2 linked regions of the Undibacterium parvum genome follow. The main gene of each other region encodes a partner of the protein of the gene in region 2 in a complex. Links are inferred from orthologs where the notes say so. Each region holds a gene or a part of one and is shown on either strand. Other genes may lie near its edges.

Region 1 (7,824 bases), 140 kb from region 2 along the record:
AAAGGCTGAATATGTTGATTGAAGTGAGCCATTGCGTGCTCCGGGCTGCCACGCAAAATCAGGTTGCGTATCGTCGCGTGGATTAGTCTTACTTTTAGAATTTGAGCGACTCCGCTACCATCGGCCTGACATAAACCACCCTTCATCATTACAGGGAAGATCATCGCAGCGGTGGAGCGTATCCTGTGATCCGTATGCTGTTCCAATTGTCCGGCCGCGTGTAGCACTGCCGATAGATCTGGTATTACATAGCACTCTGGTAGGCTGGAGCAAAATAAGAGCGAGCAAGAGAGTGCACCGTATTCCATAAACAAGGTTTCGGCTCTTTCTATCTTGGCTGGCTCTGCCCAATCTGGCAGGGCTAGTCCCGCTTGCAAATAAGCCTGTAGATGCTGGTCGATCGCGGACTCAGGTCTAGCCTCGGTCTCCGGCCAGTTGGCGATGTCGGCATTGGTTTTCCAATCGTCAAACTGGCGATTGATGCTGGCGATGGTTTGCCATTGAACACTAAGTTCAAGCGGACTATACGATACATTTTCTGCCGCTTGTGGCCAGTCGCCAAGTAGGCTCTGTATAGTATTGTCGGCCAGTGGGTCAGCAAGTAAGCGTGCTTGTTTTAGCTGCTGATCGGAGAGTTGATATTGAAGGATTGCAGCTTTTTTCTTCCCTTGTTTTTTAAGCGAAGAATTCAACTTGAAAAGCGGGATGCTCAGCACCAAGGCAGCCGCTAGTAGCATCAGTAGAAAATGCTGACTATGCCAGGCGAAGGCTAACAGAGCGATAGTGCAAACGAAATAGCTTAACTTAGGGACTGCACTTATGAGAAATTTCATGCTTTACCTGTTGGGATGGTTTTTTTTAAGAGCTGGGCGAATAAAAATGCCAATACCGTATCTTATTTCATCAGCAAGTAAATAGGAAAGAAAAAGGCCCTGCAATTTTCATTGCAAGGCCTGGTTGAGGTGTAAATCTGAGACTAGATCAGGACATTAATAATCGCGTTACCGATTCCAACTAAGGCAGCACCAGAAATCAAACCTGCGCAGATCGGTTCGCAGCCCTCTACCCAGAAGTCATGGCCTGCACTGCCTTTTTCTGTGTTCTTTCTACCCATCCACCAAAACACCATCGCTCCTAACCACATCGCGAAGCATGCTTCTGGGGGTAAAACTACACCTAGACCTATCGATACTGCCGACAAGGGAAAGCGATTTTTTGTGACGATGCGCGCCACTTCGATGGCGGCAGCGCATACGGCAGCGACGATCATGGCGATCACCGCCGAAGTATGCAGACTACTGACGCCCTTGGCGATCAATTCAGCCACGCCTTTCCATTGCACAGCTGCAGGAAAGGCAAATTGCTCAGTCAGTATGGTGGCGGTAGAGCGCAGACCGTTGGCATCGGATGGTAGGAATAATAAGTAGTACAGCGGTATGCACGCAATAGTTCCCGCGATGATACCAATCACGTGGCCTATCGCTTGCTGACGTGGTTTGGCACCTAGCATATAGCCAGGCTTGATATCGGATAGTAGGCTAGACGCATTCATGGCGATTTCCGCCGTCATACCAGCCGGAATAATATTACTCGCCGGGTTGGTATGATCGACCGCACCGATAGAGAATTGGGTGATTTTTGCTAGCGCACCTTGTGGCACCCATGATGTTAGTGCCATGGCGTTGACTGCAATTACCGTCAGAACAAAAATCAAGGGTAGTGAGATGAAAGACAGTAGCCAGGGCACACCGAAAAATTCATGGGTGACGGTGGCACCGAGTACGCTGAAAATTGGCACGCCAACATACGATATCCAGAGGGGGACTTCGATATCGCGTAAGACATCGCTTCCAGCATCAGTTTTTACTTGTTTTTTTGTGAAAGATTTGAAGGCCGTAGTGAAAATTTCGGGTTTCGCCATTAAACCAACTAGCGCACCGACCACCATCATGGAGACCCCCCACCATAGCGACCACTGATTGACGATTTCTGAGCGCGACAAGGCGACCAATGTCCCGGCGGCGTTTACGCGTGGGGCGATATCGCCTTGACCTATCATGATAGGTGCCAAAATGACGAAGTTGATGAAAGCGCCTAGTAAGACGCTGGAAGCAACGCGTATGCCCATCAGGCCACCGACACCTAACATCGCGGCGTCTAGGGTCAGGCGCAGACCCAGTGTACGGAAATCGACACCGAGTATCTTTGGTATCCATAAATCGTATTTCACCGCCGCCATGTAGTAATAGGTATCTAAGCGTTCATGCAGGTTCCAGGCCTCAGTCATACCGGTCCATTTATCCATACGAAGAATTTTGAATTGGATCAATTTCATCCAACCATCGCTCACTATCATTTGATACAGACCGGTAAATACAGCGGTCATACCGAGCAGACGCGCCTTGTACATACCGCTGGCGGCATTGCCGGTATATAGGGCATCGAGTACCACACCAGCCGCACGCCCCTCAGGGAAGGGTAGTTGGTCTTCATTGATGAAGCGGCGCTTCATGGGGAAGGCGATCAGCACACCGAGGGTGGCCACTACCACCATCCAGATCAGCATCTGCCACCAGGGAATGATGACGCCAGTAACGATCATGTAGGCGGTCAGGCTGGAAATCATGGGCGAGACCATATAACCTGCTGCAGTGGCTATCGATTGTGAACAATTATTTTCTAAAATTGTGAAATCCGAAGCGATGCCAGCACTATGCATCATCTTAAACAAGGCAAACGCCAGAATAACTGAGGTCAGGTTGACGCCTATGCCTATTCCAGTTTTAGCGCCGACATATAGCGCAGTGGCTGCCAATATGCCACCCAGTAAAAAACCGGTCACTGCCGAGCGCAGCGTTAATTGCGCCATGCTGCCGCGATAGATATTGCTCAACCACCACTCGTCCTTTTGGGCGCGAGTCCAGTTACTGATTTGCTCGTCGCTAAGTTGTTGCAGCGCCATATTGTCCCCAGTATGTTTTTTGGAATAAATCTTAATTGTGCGAAGGGTCACTTCGGTGCGGCAGTATCAGAGGCATGGATGTTGCTGTCAAGATGCTAGATGAAAATCCAAATATTCCCGCATTTTTCTTGAGATTTGACTGATTTATAGTGGCAAATATGCGAATTGGCTTTTGAACTTAGTTGGGAAATAAAAACAACTAGGCAAGAAAAAAGCCCTGCAAATAATGCAGGGCTTTTCTTTAGAACTTTACCTCAAGGGTAATTACATCATGCCGCCCATACCACCCATGCCGCCCATACCACCCATGTCGCCACCGCCCATACCACCGGCAGCTTTGTCATCTGGCAATTCAGCAACCATCGCATCGGTAGTCAAGATCAGACCGGCAACAGATGCGGCATTTTGCAATGCTGAACGTGTTACTTTAGCTGGATCCAAAATACCCATTTCTATCATGTCACCATAAGTGTCATTGGCTGCATTGAAACCGTAGTTACCAGTGCCGTTGATGATGGCGTTAACCACGATACTTGGCTCGCCACCAGCATTTGCAACGATTTCGCGCAATGGTGCTTCGATTGCTTTCAATACCAGCTTGATACCGGCATCTTGATCAGCGTTGTCGCCTTTGATAGCGCCAGCTGCTTGACGTGCGCGCAACAGAGCAACACCACCGCCAGGTACTACGCCTTCTTCAACTGCTGCACGTGTTGCATGCAGAGCGTCTTCAACGCGCGCTTTTTTCTCTTTCATTTCAACTTCAGTCGCAGCACCAACCTTGATCACTGCAACACCGCCGGCCAACTTGGCTACGCGCTCTTGCAATTTTTCACGGTCGTAGTCAGAGCTTGCTTCTTCGATCTGAGCGCGGATTTGTTTAACGCGTGCTTCGATACCGATTGCTTGACCAGCGCCGTCGATGATGATTGTGTTTTCTTTACCGATTTCGATACGCTTAGCTTGGCCCAGATCGGTCAAAGTAACTTTTTCCAGTGACAGACCAACTTCTTCTGCAATCACTTGGCCACCAGTCAAGATAGCGATATCTTCCAACATCGCTTTACGACGATCGCCAAAACCTGGTGCTTTAACAGCAGCAGTTTTCAAGATGCCGCGGATGTTGTTGACAACCAGAGTTGCCAAGGCTTCGCCATCGACGTCTTCAGCGATGATCAGCAAAGGACGGCCAGCTTTAGCGACTTGTTCCAATACCGGGAGCAGGTCACGGATGTTGGAAACTTTTTTGTCGTACAGCAGAACAAACGGGTTATCCAGGATAACGGCTTGCTTTTCTGGGTTGTTGATGAAGTATGGTGACAGATAGCCACGGTCAAACTGCATACCTTCAACGATGTCGAGTTCATTGTCCAAAGACTTACCGTCTTCAACAGTGATCACGCCTTCTTTGCCGACTTTGTCCATCGCTTTAGCGATGATGTCACCGATGTTTGCGTCGGAGTTAGCAGAGATAGAACCAACTTGAGCGATCTCTTTGTTGGTTGTCGTTGGCTTAGCCAAAACTTTGATCTCAGCAACGATAGCGATAACCGCTTTGTCGATACCGCGTTTCAGGTCAGTTGGGTTAAAACCAGCTGCTACCAATTTGAAGCCTTCGCGAACGATAGCTTGTGCCAAAACTGTAGCGGTAGTCGTACCGTCACCAGCATTGTCAGAAGTGCGGGAAGCAACTTCTTTCACGAGCTGCGCGCCCATGTTTTCCAGTTTGTCTTTGAGTTCGATTTCTTTAGCGACTGAAACACCATCTTTAGTCACGGTAGGGGCGCCATATGAACGCTCCAGAACTACGTTACGGCCTTTAGGGCCCAGTGTTACTTTAACTGCGTTAGCCAGAATGTTAACGCCATTTACAATCTTAGCGCGTGCATCATCGCCGAAAATTACTTGCTTAGCTGCCATGTTGTTTCTCCGAATTCTTTAGATTGTGATCAATTATTTCTGAACGATAGCGAAAACATCTTCTTCGCGCATCACCAGAACTTCATTACCGTCAACTTTGACAGCTTGACCAGAATATTTACCGAACAAGACGCGATCACCGACTTTAACTTCCAATGGGCGTACTTTACCGTCTTCTAACATCTTGCCTTGACCAACTGCTAAAACTTCACCTTGATCTGGCTTTTCAGCTGCAGCGTCAGGCAATACGATACCGGATGCTGTCTTTGTTTCTTGATCCAGACGTTTAACGATGATGCGATCATACAGGGGACGAAGATTCATATTGACTCCTAATAAATTACGATAAGTAAAAATGGTGGTACAAATTAAATGTGTCTTACCAAAACAAAATATTGCTGTAATGATAGCGTCACACTGAAAATCTATTGCTACAGAGGGTTTTAGCACTCTCTGTGCTTGAGTGCTAATTATATGGGCGTGTCTCTATTTTTTCAAGAACGACTTATGTAAAAACATATTTTTCTTTTAAAAATCAAGTTCTTAGCCTTTATTTTTACATCTTGTTACCCTTTGGCCCGCGGCCTTTTGCCAGAGTATCCAGTAGACTAGAGACGCTAATAAGTCTTTATATGCGGTAGAGTTTATAAAAAATCAAGCGCTATTTTTTCATTCTTGTCATCGAAAAAGCTGCTTGAGCCGTTAGATGTGCAGTGTCAGTCATTCTCAATGTGAAAGCGTATCGTGGATAAGTTCTTTATTAAAGTAGGTTTGGTTATCGCTGTGCTGTTTTCTGCCAGCGTTCAGGCATCCGATGTCGGTGTTTCTATACAATTTGGCCAGCCAGGTTTTTACGGTCACCTCGATTTGGGAGGTTTCCAGCAAGCCCCTCAGGTCATTTATCGCGAACCACGCATCATAGAACACGTCACAGTGCAAAGGCCTCCCTTGTATTTAATGGTGCCGGAGGGGCATTCCAGACATTGGGAAAAGCACTGCTATCGCTATGATGCCTGTGGTCGTCAGGTGTATTTTGTGCGCGAGCGCTGGTATAACGAGGTGGTTGTGCCGCGTTACCGCGAAGTGCGCTATCGCGATGATGGCTACCGAAATGAATATCGAAATGAATATCGAAATGAACCTCGGCGTTACGATGATCGCGATGACGACAGGGGGCATGGTCGTGAACATGAACATGAACATGAACACGGTCGTGGACATGATAGAGGGCACCGGGACGATTAATCAGGTTTTGGATTGATCTTCTCCAAGACGTAAAAAGGGCGGATGCTTCAAATCATCTGCCCTTTTTACTTCCTGGCGAGGGTCCTTAATCAATATTAAACTCAGGTGTATGTTTAATATTTATTAAATCTTTTTTGTATCAATCAGTCTGAAAAATTTCTTCTATAGATTGTTGAAATAACTTAGCAATCGCAAATGCTAATGGCAAACTCGGATCATAGCGCCCCGTCTCTATCGCATTGATGGTTTGCCGCGAGACTTCCAGTTGATCGGCCAATTGGGCTTGGCTCCACTCTCGTGCGCCACGCAATTCTCTGACATGGTTTTTCATTTCATTTTTCCATCGATTTGCGCACACAGGCAATGATGCCCCAGCCGCCCATAAAGACTCCCCAGATGACGAACATACTCAAACGGGGAAAGCCTACACCTTCCAAAAAACCATAGGTGAGACTGAAAACGGCGGTCAAGGCGCCTGCCAATGAGATGCATTCCAAGTTCCAGATTCTCAGATATTCGTCCATGCGCTTGAAGTGACGCAGGATCGCCCATAACATCCCTAGTGCTGGCAGCATGGGCGTGAGCGCAAGTAGGGTGCGCGTGATGCTGTCCGGCATGTCTTTGGCAATCCAGGTGACGGGGAAGAGAACCATCAGGTAAAGCAGGATAGATCCAAAAAATTCACGTAGATAAAGTTGATTCATTTGTTTCTCACGCATGCTAATTCTCCATTTTGTAAAGGGTGCTTGACACCTGTAGGTAAAAAAATAGCATATAAAATTCTCTACATGCCAGTTGAAAAAACTGCACTTACCTAGATTCCAGCAAAATTGACGTATTCCATGTAAAGCAGTCTTTACATAATAAACGGAAAATTAGCAATGTCAAGCAAGCTTTACATGAGCATGAAAAATTATTAATGTTTGCTTGTAAACGTGAAAAAAGCCGCTCAGTACTCTGGGCGGCTTTCAAGAACTAAAACTGCTTAGCGCAATTACAGCAACGTGACTTTGACATCGATATTGCCGCGGGTCGCGTTTGAGTAAGGGCAAACTTCATGCGCCTTATGCACAAGTGCCTCGGCGGTGGCGCGTTCCATACCAGGGATGCTCACGTTGAGCGCCACTTCCAAGCCAAACCCGCCTTTGCCGTTGGGGCCTATACCAACTAGACCGTTGACGGTGGTGTCGGCTGGTAAGCTAATCTTCATGGCGGCAGAGACAAATTTCATAGCGCCGATGAAGCAGGCGGAATAACCGGCGGCGAACATTTGCTCAGGATTAGTACCATCACCACCGGCACCACCGAGTTCTTTTGGCGTCGTCAACTTAACGTCCAGATGTTGATCGGAAGAAGTGGCGCGGCCATCACGACCACCAGTTGCTGTTGCGTTTGCTGTGTAAAGTACTTGCATGATATTTCCTTGATAAAAGTATGAGTTAGCTTGCTGTGAGCGCGCATCAAATCGGGCGTCTCATTGCGGCTGAGAGTAGGGCCGACAGAAGAATAATAGCGCACAATTCAATTGCGTGCAATTTAATTTGAAATATCTTCGCTTGGATAGAAATAGGTTATTTCTTCCTTCGTCTGCTGAGCTTGTTGGCGGCGCTCAGTTTCAGCTCTACTTTGGCTTAAGTGTTTTTGCTCAAGTCATCGCGTATCTGCGTTAACTGGCCACGCAGTTGCATTAACACCTC
Region 2 (7,957 bases):
AATACCCAGTTTTCTTTTTCAGCTTTGGCCAGCGCGTCGATATCGAGTACGGTTTCCCATTTAGGCTGTGCCTTGCGATATTCTTCCAGGCTAGTCTTGCGCCAGACACCGCGCGGATGTTCAGCATCGGTCCAGAAGTTGTAGTAAGACTTACCCATCTTGCGTATGCCGGGAATACGATCTTTAGAATCAAGCACCACTTTCAAATCATCGCGTAACTTATTGAAGCCAGCATCGCCATCGAGCTTGCCGCGCGTCACCTGATTGCGCGCCTTGACCCAAGCCAGCGACTTTTCACCAGCGACATCTTCCAGCCAGACGAATTTATCATCTGGGGATGCAGCTATTACGGCTTGTGGCTTAGCTTCCTGTGCGTTGGCTAGTTGGCTGACAGCAAGCAACATCAATGCCGCGCCCAGTTTTAATTGTGGTCTCATTTTTTCCTTATTTTTTAGAGTTAGTCGTGATTGAAAGCTGGCAATCTGACGGATAGTCAATTCACGCTTGCAATGGACAGGCAAAATTGTGCCTTAGTTCCGGATGCCAGAATCATTTATCGCCGCAAAAATTCCGATAAAGAGTGTGAAAAATAGTAAGTATAGTAGATCGCGCAATTCGACTATCTATCTTCGGAAATGCCGCCATTTAAAAAATAATCTTTGTATTTGTAGCATCCAGAACAACAGAAAAATAAACTATTTATTTCAGGCTAGTAAATGATTTTTTCACCAAAACAGCGTCTGGACCGCGACTGACATCGGCCGGAGTTCCATCTTGAGTAGAAACTGGCAGATCAGCGCTGCATTTCAACGAAGAGAAAGTTCTCGCCAACTCTTTTTTCAAGTCCTTTAACTGTCTTATGTGGGCGTCTATCTGCGCCATCTTGGCAGCCAACTGCGCCTCGATTTGTGTACGACCGAATTTTCCTTCGGCTAACTGCGGGAGTATCTCGCGTATTTCAGCCAAAGAGAAACCCAGACTTTGCGCCCCTCGGATAAAACGCACATGATCAAGTTGCGCCAAGGTATACGAGCGATAGCCATTTTGCTGCCGCTGCGGTGGCGCGATCAAGCCCTGTTTTTCATAGTAACGCAAAGTATCGGTACTAACCTGGGCTGCCAGCGCTAACTCACTGATATTCATAGGCTACCTTTTTTATGTTTGAAACCCGAGATGATTTTATCGCTTGACCTTGGAGTATAGCCCAAGCTTTAAGCTAGTTTCTTAGGACTTACGCAAAACCGCCCCAGCGTCGTTGTATCCGCCTTGCCGTACTGAAGTACTGCCTTCGGCGGCACGCCTAGCTGGGACAATTTTGCGTAAGCCCTATTTCTTAATCATGGATCTGCGGTTTTTAGCGGTCCGTGGATACTACTCACTCAACCATGCAAAGGCCTATCATGCGCATCTTTATTTCGATTATTCTTTTCAGTTTCAGTCTTTTCGCGACAGCACAAGAGTCGCTAACGCCAGCGCAGAGTAAGCCAGATATCGGTTTTTCCATCATCAAGACCGGAAAAATATCGGTGCTTGAAGGTTTATTGAAGCCAGGCGGAAGTTTTTTACACAAGATAGATACCAATTTCTCTGCATTTTTAATCAAGCACCATGACGACTATTTGCTGTTCGACACAGGTCTGGGAAGCCAAATAGATGCGCAGTATGATCAAGAAATGCCCTACTGGCAGCGCCCGTTTTTCAGCTACGATAAAACGATTATTCCGGCAAGTGAACAACTCAGAGCTGCCGCCTACCCAAGTATTAAGCATGTCATTCTTAGCCATAGCCACTGGGATCATGCGGGTGCTTTAGGCGACTTCCCGGAAGCAATAATTAGTGTGTCAGCCGATGAGATGGCGAATATAACTAAGCCCACCACAGGTGCTGGTGGCACCTGGGCATCTCAGGTGAGCGCCAAAGACATACGCTGGAATAGCATCGTATTTCAGGCCCGTCCGTATAAAGGATACGAAAAAAGTCTGGACTTATATCAGGATGGCAGCATAGTGCTAGTACCTATGGCCGGGCATACGGCAGGCTCTATCGGCATGTTTGTCACACTCGACAGTGGCGTATGTTATTTTTTCATCGGGGACGTGGCGTGGACGGTCGATGCCTTGAAAGCGGGCGCGGCTAAATTTTGGGCGGCCGGCATGATCGTCGATCAGCATGCACATGAAACGCAAAAAAGCATACAGCGGGTCAGAACCGTGATGCAAGACTATCCAGCCACCGTGATCGTTCCGGCGCATGATAGTCAGGTGCAAAAGCTACTTGGGTATTTCCCGGACTGGATCAAATAGGGCTGACTTAGGTTTCAATGGGGCTGTGCCAATTTATGTCTGATTGGCACATTACGCCGTATCCAGCTCTGCATATCGAGCCAAATGCGCTGCACCTCGGCATCGGGCGGCATCATCACTGCGTTGGGCAACTCTATGGTGACTACCGGGATATTTTTGTGTAAGCCGCTGTAATTTCCCAGCGAACCTGGATAGACGCCAACCCGGTTATACCAGAGCCGACCGAAACTTTTAGGCGGCTTGGCTGGGCCATCCAGATCGAGCACACCAAACGGTGCATGCACCGAAATGATCACGTCCGGTCTATATTTTTCTATGGTGTCATACACCCAGAGGCTCTCAGGCTCGGATATTGGCATCTTGCCCGGATAGCGGCGCGGATCGCTGCGGGTCGTATTGGCCCAATATTTGGGCGCATCTTGCTGCCAGTTAGGCGTAGGAAAATTGCGATTCAAGTCCACCCCGCGGGCATTCACGCGCTTAGGCTTGGCCGCCAGCAGACCATCGGGATTGACGATCGGGGCGACCTTCCATTGAAACTCTTGCGTATTACTTTTTCCTTGCAGCTCCAGCCATTTGAATACCACCGAAGAGGCTGTTTGCTCGTCGCCATGGATGCCACCCAACAGCAAAACTTTGAGCGCCTGCTTGCGACCCGGGTCGGCAGCGACGTCTTTAGTCAGGATAGGAAAGCCATTGAGGGAGGAACTACCGGATGCCTGCAATTTAGTGGCGCGACATTCATTGGCACTGACCTTAGGCAAACGTGCCACCAGTGTAGCGCACCAGTCTGTCAAGGCAACTGGCTTACTCTCAAGCGCTGCAACTGGCACAGCAAAGAGTTGCAAGGGCAGTGTCAAACTGATGCTTAACACTGCCACCTGCAAGACTGCAATGGGCTTACTGCTTACTTCACACCATTGCATCTAGATTTTCCAAAAATTAAAGTCCTGCAGCAGCACGTAACAAAGTCACTTTATCCGTACGCTCCCAAGTGAACTCTGGCTCTTCGCGACCGAAGTGGCCATAGGCAGCCGTCTTGGTGTAAATCGGACGCAGCAAATCGAGCATCTGGATAATGCCTTTTGGTCGCAGGTCAAAATATTCATTGACCAGTGCTGCCAGTTGCTCATCCGGAATAACGCCTGTGCCTTCGGTGTACACGGTAACGTTCATAGGACGGGCGACACCGATCGCATACGCCACCTGAATCTGACACTGCTTGGCCAGACCAGCTGCAACAATATTTTTCGCCACATAACGCGCCGCGTAGGCGGCAGAACGATCGACCTTAGTAGGATCTTTACCGGAAAAAGCTCCGCCGCCGTGAGGGCAAGCGCCACCGTAAGTATCGACAATAATTTTACGACCAGTCAGACCACAATCGCCTTGCGGGCCACCGATCACAAAGCGACCGGTAGGGTTGATGAGGAACTTGGTATCTTTTAACCATTCGGCTGGCAACACCGGACGGATGATTTCTTCAATCACCGCCTCAATGAAAGACGGCTTCATCTTCTGACCATCGCTTTGTTCCGGGCTATGCTGAGTCGACAGCACCACAGTATCGATACTGTGCGGCTTACCGTCGACATAACGCATAGTGACCTGACTCTTGGCATCCGGACGCAAGAAAGGCAAACGGCCATCCTTGCGCAACTGCGCCTGACGCTCCACCAGTCTGTGCGCGTAGTAAATCGGCGCAGGCATCAATTCTGGCGTTTCATCACAGGCGTAACCAAACATCAGACCCTGGTCACCGGCACCGATATTCAGATGGTCGTCATGTGCGTGATCAACGCCCTGGGCGATATCATTCGATTGCTTGTCGTAAGCAACCAGCACCGCACAGCCTTTGTAATCGATACCGAATTCGGTATTGTCGTAGCCAATACGCTTGATGGTATCGCGCGCAACCTGGATGTAATCGACGTTGGCGTTGGTGGTGATCTCACCAGCCAATACCACTAAACCGGTGTTGACCAGAGTTTCGGCAGCGACCCGTGAACGTGGGTCTTGCTCAAAAATGGCGTCAAGAATCGCATCAGAAATCTGATCCGCTACTTTATCGGGGTGACCTTCAGAAACCGATTCTGAGGTAAAAAGAAAATCATTAGCCATCGCAAGCTCCTAAAATTAAATGACCGTATTGACAATGCCGCAGTCAGGTAAAGAACCTGCGACGCTTTAGCGAAATTTATTACCCGTCTCGCAAGTTGTCTGTATTAACTCGGCGGGGGCAGCTCTCGTTGTTCTCAACGCGCTGCCAATATGTGATATTTTACGCCTCTTATTCACGCCTTGTCGAATACCCCTAATTTTTCTTAGCTTTTTCCCTAATTTATTGAGCGGCGTCATGCTTGTTATTCTTTTTCGTTTCTTATCCATTTTTCCCTTGCCGGCCTTACACGCCTTAGGCAGCGCGCTGGGCTGGCTGGTGTATTTACTCTCAGCCGGCTACCGGCGTCGCATGCAAGAAAACATGGCACGCGCCGGTTTTATCAAAAGTCTAGGTGAGGCCATCAAGGAGGCCGGCAAGAATCTGATGGAATTGCCTTTCATCTGGTGCGCCAATCCAGCGCGCGTATTACGTACTGCCAGTGTAGAAAATTGGGAACTGGTACAAGACGCCTTAGATGCCAAGAAGGGCGTGATTTTTTTGACGCCACATCTGGGTTGTTTTGAAATCGTGGCGCAGACCATCGCCGCCAAGACGCCGCTCACGGTACTGTATCGACCGCCGCGTAAAGCTGCCCTCAAACCCCTGATAGAAGGTGCGCGTGCCAGAGATGGCTTGATGTTGGCACCGGCAAATTTATCCGGCGTGCGCCTGATGTTGAAGGCACTCAAAAAAGGTGAGCTGATAGGCTTGTTGCCTGACCAGGTGCCGCAACAAGGTGAAGGCGTGTGGGCAAACTTTTTTGGCAAACCGGCCTACACCATGACACTGCCAGCCAAAATGCATGCAATGACAGGCGCACCCATCATACTCACCTACGCCGAGCGCTTGCCGCATGGCCGCGGTTTTGTGGTACGTTTCGTGCCTTTCGATGCCATTCTTGAAGGCGATCCAACGCGACAAGCGGCCACTATCAATCTAGCCATGCAACAATTAATCGCACGCAGCCCAGCCCAATATTTTTGGAGCTACAACCGCTACAAGACACCCGATGGTATCAATGGTCCAGAACAGGAAACTGCATGAAACTCGTACTTGCCTTAATGTGGCTGCTGCATTGGCTACCACTCTCCATTTTAGGTCGATTGGGCGAAGCGGTCGGTAGCCTATTATTCAAGCTAATCAAGTCGCGCCGCCATATCACCCTCACCAACTTACGCTTATGCATGCCGCAGTTAAGTGAAGAAGAAAGAGTGGCCATCGCAAAACGGCATTTTCAAGTCTATGTGCGTAGCGTGTTAGAGCGCAGCATACTCTGGTGGGCCTCCGAGCGCCGCCTGCGCAAACTCATACAGGTAGAGCCCGCTGTACCTATGGATATCATCACGGCCGGCCCCACGATCTTACTATGTCCACATTTTGTCAGTCTTGATGTGGCGGGCATCGCGCTTTCTCTGGAGTCACCGGTGTGCTCGATCTATACCGAACAAAGAAATAAAGTATTTGATGAGGCGCTACGCAAAGGTCGTCTGCGCTTTAATAAAATCAAATTATTCTCGCGCGCCGAAGGCATCAAACCCATCATCCGCGCCATGCGCGAACCTACGCCTTTCTTCATGCTGCCTGACATGGATTTTGGTCCTAAGGATGCCGAGTTCGTCCCCTTCTTTGGTATCAAGGCGGCCACACTGACGGCCGCGCCACGCATCGCCGCCGCCACCAAGGCCAAGGTGATACCGGTGATCGCCACCATACTGCCGAATTATCAGGGCTGGAAAGTGGTGTTTCATCCGCCATGGGAGAATTATCCGGGCGAAGATATGGTAGATGCGACCCGCTTCATGAATAGCTTCATAGAAAAAGAAATCATGAAAGCGCCAGCCGAATACTTCTGGGCACACCGCCGCTTTAAAACCCGTCCGGAAGGCGAAGCCAGCGTGTATTGAGCAAGGCGACATTGAGGTAAAAATCTGGCATTTCGGCATTCGCCAGTCCAGCGTCAAGTCAACAAGGCATAGATACTCCTTAGTGAATATCTATGCCTTTTTAGTTAAAGTTAAAAAAGAAAATCCCGCTCAAGTTATCGCCTGTCACAATTCCTCATTAAAATATGAAGTTCGAATAAACTCGCCGTAATACCTAGAAATAACACTGATGTTAATAAAACTGCCCCTATCGTTTTTACGAAATCTGACTTTGCTCTTTTTGCTCAGCGCCGATTATGCCTATGCTGCCCACCCGCTGGTGACTGAAGATAGTGGCGTACAAAGTACAGGTATGCAACAAATCGAATTTAGTAGCGATCACAACAGCGAGCCAAACCGCCACAGTCAGAGCGCCAGCGCGACCTATACCTACGGCGCAAATGATCAACTCGACCTGTTTATTGCCCTCCCCATGAGATGGTCGGCCACGGCCGGAATGGGCGATGCCTCCCTAGGAACAAAATACCTGTTTTCAGAAAAAGATGGGAATAGCTGGGCACTAAAAACAGAATTGTTTTTCCCTAGCGGATCGACGCAAAAACAATTGAGCAAGGAAAGCCATGACTTAGCGCTTACGCTGGTACATAGCCATAAAAACGAGGCATGGACCATGCACAGTAATCTAAGCCTGACGCAAAGAAATTTTAACCAGGAACAGTCCAGCATAGAGCAGCGTGCGACGCTATGGCGCGCCTCATTTGCGACGCTATACGCAGTCACGCCAAAGATACAAGTACTGCTCGATATGGGCGTGTACCAAGCCGATCTCAAGTCTGAAACCTATGGAGATCAGCACCTAGTGGCAGGCTGCATTTTCGCAGTTACCGACAATCTCGACCTGGATTTAGGCATCAAATATCTGCGACACAAAAACTCTATAGAACGCCAGGCTGGTATAGGCATGGCCTGGCGTTTTTAAGCAATTTCTCTAGTCCGATTGATCGGCAAAGCTTACCCGAGCAATTCAACTTCACCCGCCAACAAAGTATTCGCAGGCAAGGTATCGAGATGTTTGAGTTTTTCGTACAAGGGAGTGAAATCGGCGGCTGTCCCGTCGAAGAGTTCCTGATAGCTATCGATGGCAAAATAAGTTTCTTGATACGAATCTATCTTGTACAGGGTGCGCAGGCAACGCTCTATATTGAGATGGATGTGGCGCGATCCAGTTCCCTGCTTGAGGCAATACTCAACTTCGCCGCCTGAAGACAAAATACCCGCGCCATAAATGCGCAAGCCCTGTGGCGTATTAATCAGGCCGAACTCTACCGTGTACCAGTACAGGCGCGCCAGCTGGTCGAGACCGCCGAGCGACATCGCTTTCAAGCCGCCCTGACCATACCTTTGCATATAATCGGCAAACACAGGATTAAACAGCAAAGGTACATGGCCAAAAAAATCATGGAAAATATCCGGCTCGACGATGTAATCGAATTCTTCTGGAGTGCGCAACCATACCGTCACCGGGAAGCGACGATTCGCCAGATGATTAAAGAATGCCAGCTCGGGGATCAAGCCTGGCACTGCCACGATGTGCCAGCCGGTAGCCTTAA

The links.
Region 1: the proteins of metK (region 2) and groL are in contact, whole or in part, in a cryo-EM structure (PDB 8P4O), measured with the Escherichia coli proteins. The link is inferred for Undibacterium parvum from one-to-one orthologs.

Annotation. Positions count from the first base shown.
Region 1 is NZ_CP034464.1:1,099,242-1,107,065, reverse strand. What follows is about bases 2,555-5,388. They hold groL (chaperonin GroEL), read right to left. Parts: upstream 4,883-5,388; coding sequence 3,227-4,882; downstream 2,555-3,226. Other genes in these bases: groES (co-chaperone GroES), read right to left, coding at 4,916-5,206; EJN92_RS04665 (OPT family oligopeptide transporter), read right to left, coding at 2,555-2,962. Also shown: EJN92_RS04670 (oxygenase MpaB family protein), read right to left, coding at 1-833; more of EJN92_RS04665, read right to left, coding at 977-2,554; EJN92_RS04650 (hypothetical protein), read left to right, coding at 5,627-6,127; EJN92_RS04645 (helix-turn-helix transcriptional regulator), read right to left, coding at 6,267-6,458; EJN92_RS04640 (hypothetical protein), read right to left, coding at 6,460-6,846; EJN92_RS04635 (organic hydroperoxide resistance protein), read right to left, coding at 7,122-7,541; EJN92_RS04630 (MarR family winged helix-turn-helix transcriptional regulator), read right to left, coding at 7,759-7,824.
Region 2 is NZ_CP034464.1:1,242,869-1,250,825, forward strand. Bases 2,336-5,302 are described here. They hold metK (methionine adenosyltransferase), read right to left. Parts: upstream 4,425-5,302; coding sequence 3,246-4,424; downstream 2,336-3,245. Other genes in these bases: EJN92_RS05255 (M14 family zinc carboxypeptidase), read right to left, coding at 2,336-3,229; EJN92_RS05265 (lysophospholipid acyltransferase family protein), read left to right, coding at 4,660-5,302. Also shown: EJN92_RS05240 (prolyl oligopeptidase family serine peptidase), read right to left, coding at 1-437; EJN92_RS05245 (MerR family transcriptional regulator), read right to left, coding at 700-1,143; EJN92_RS05250 (MBL fold metallo-hydrolase), read left to right, coding at 1,386-2,303; more of EJN92_RS05255, read right to left, coding at 2,318-2,335; more of EJN92_RS05265, read left to right, coding at 5,303-5,508; EJN92_RS05270 (LpxL/LpxP family acyltransferase), read left to right, coding at 5,505-6,368; EJN92_RS05275 (transporter), read left to right, coding at 6,577-7,326; phhA (phenylalanine 4-monooxygenase), read right to left, coding at 7,359-7,957. UniProt on the Escherichia coli protein: Catalyzes the formation of S-adenosylmethionine (AdoMet) from methionine and ATP.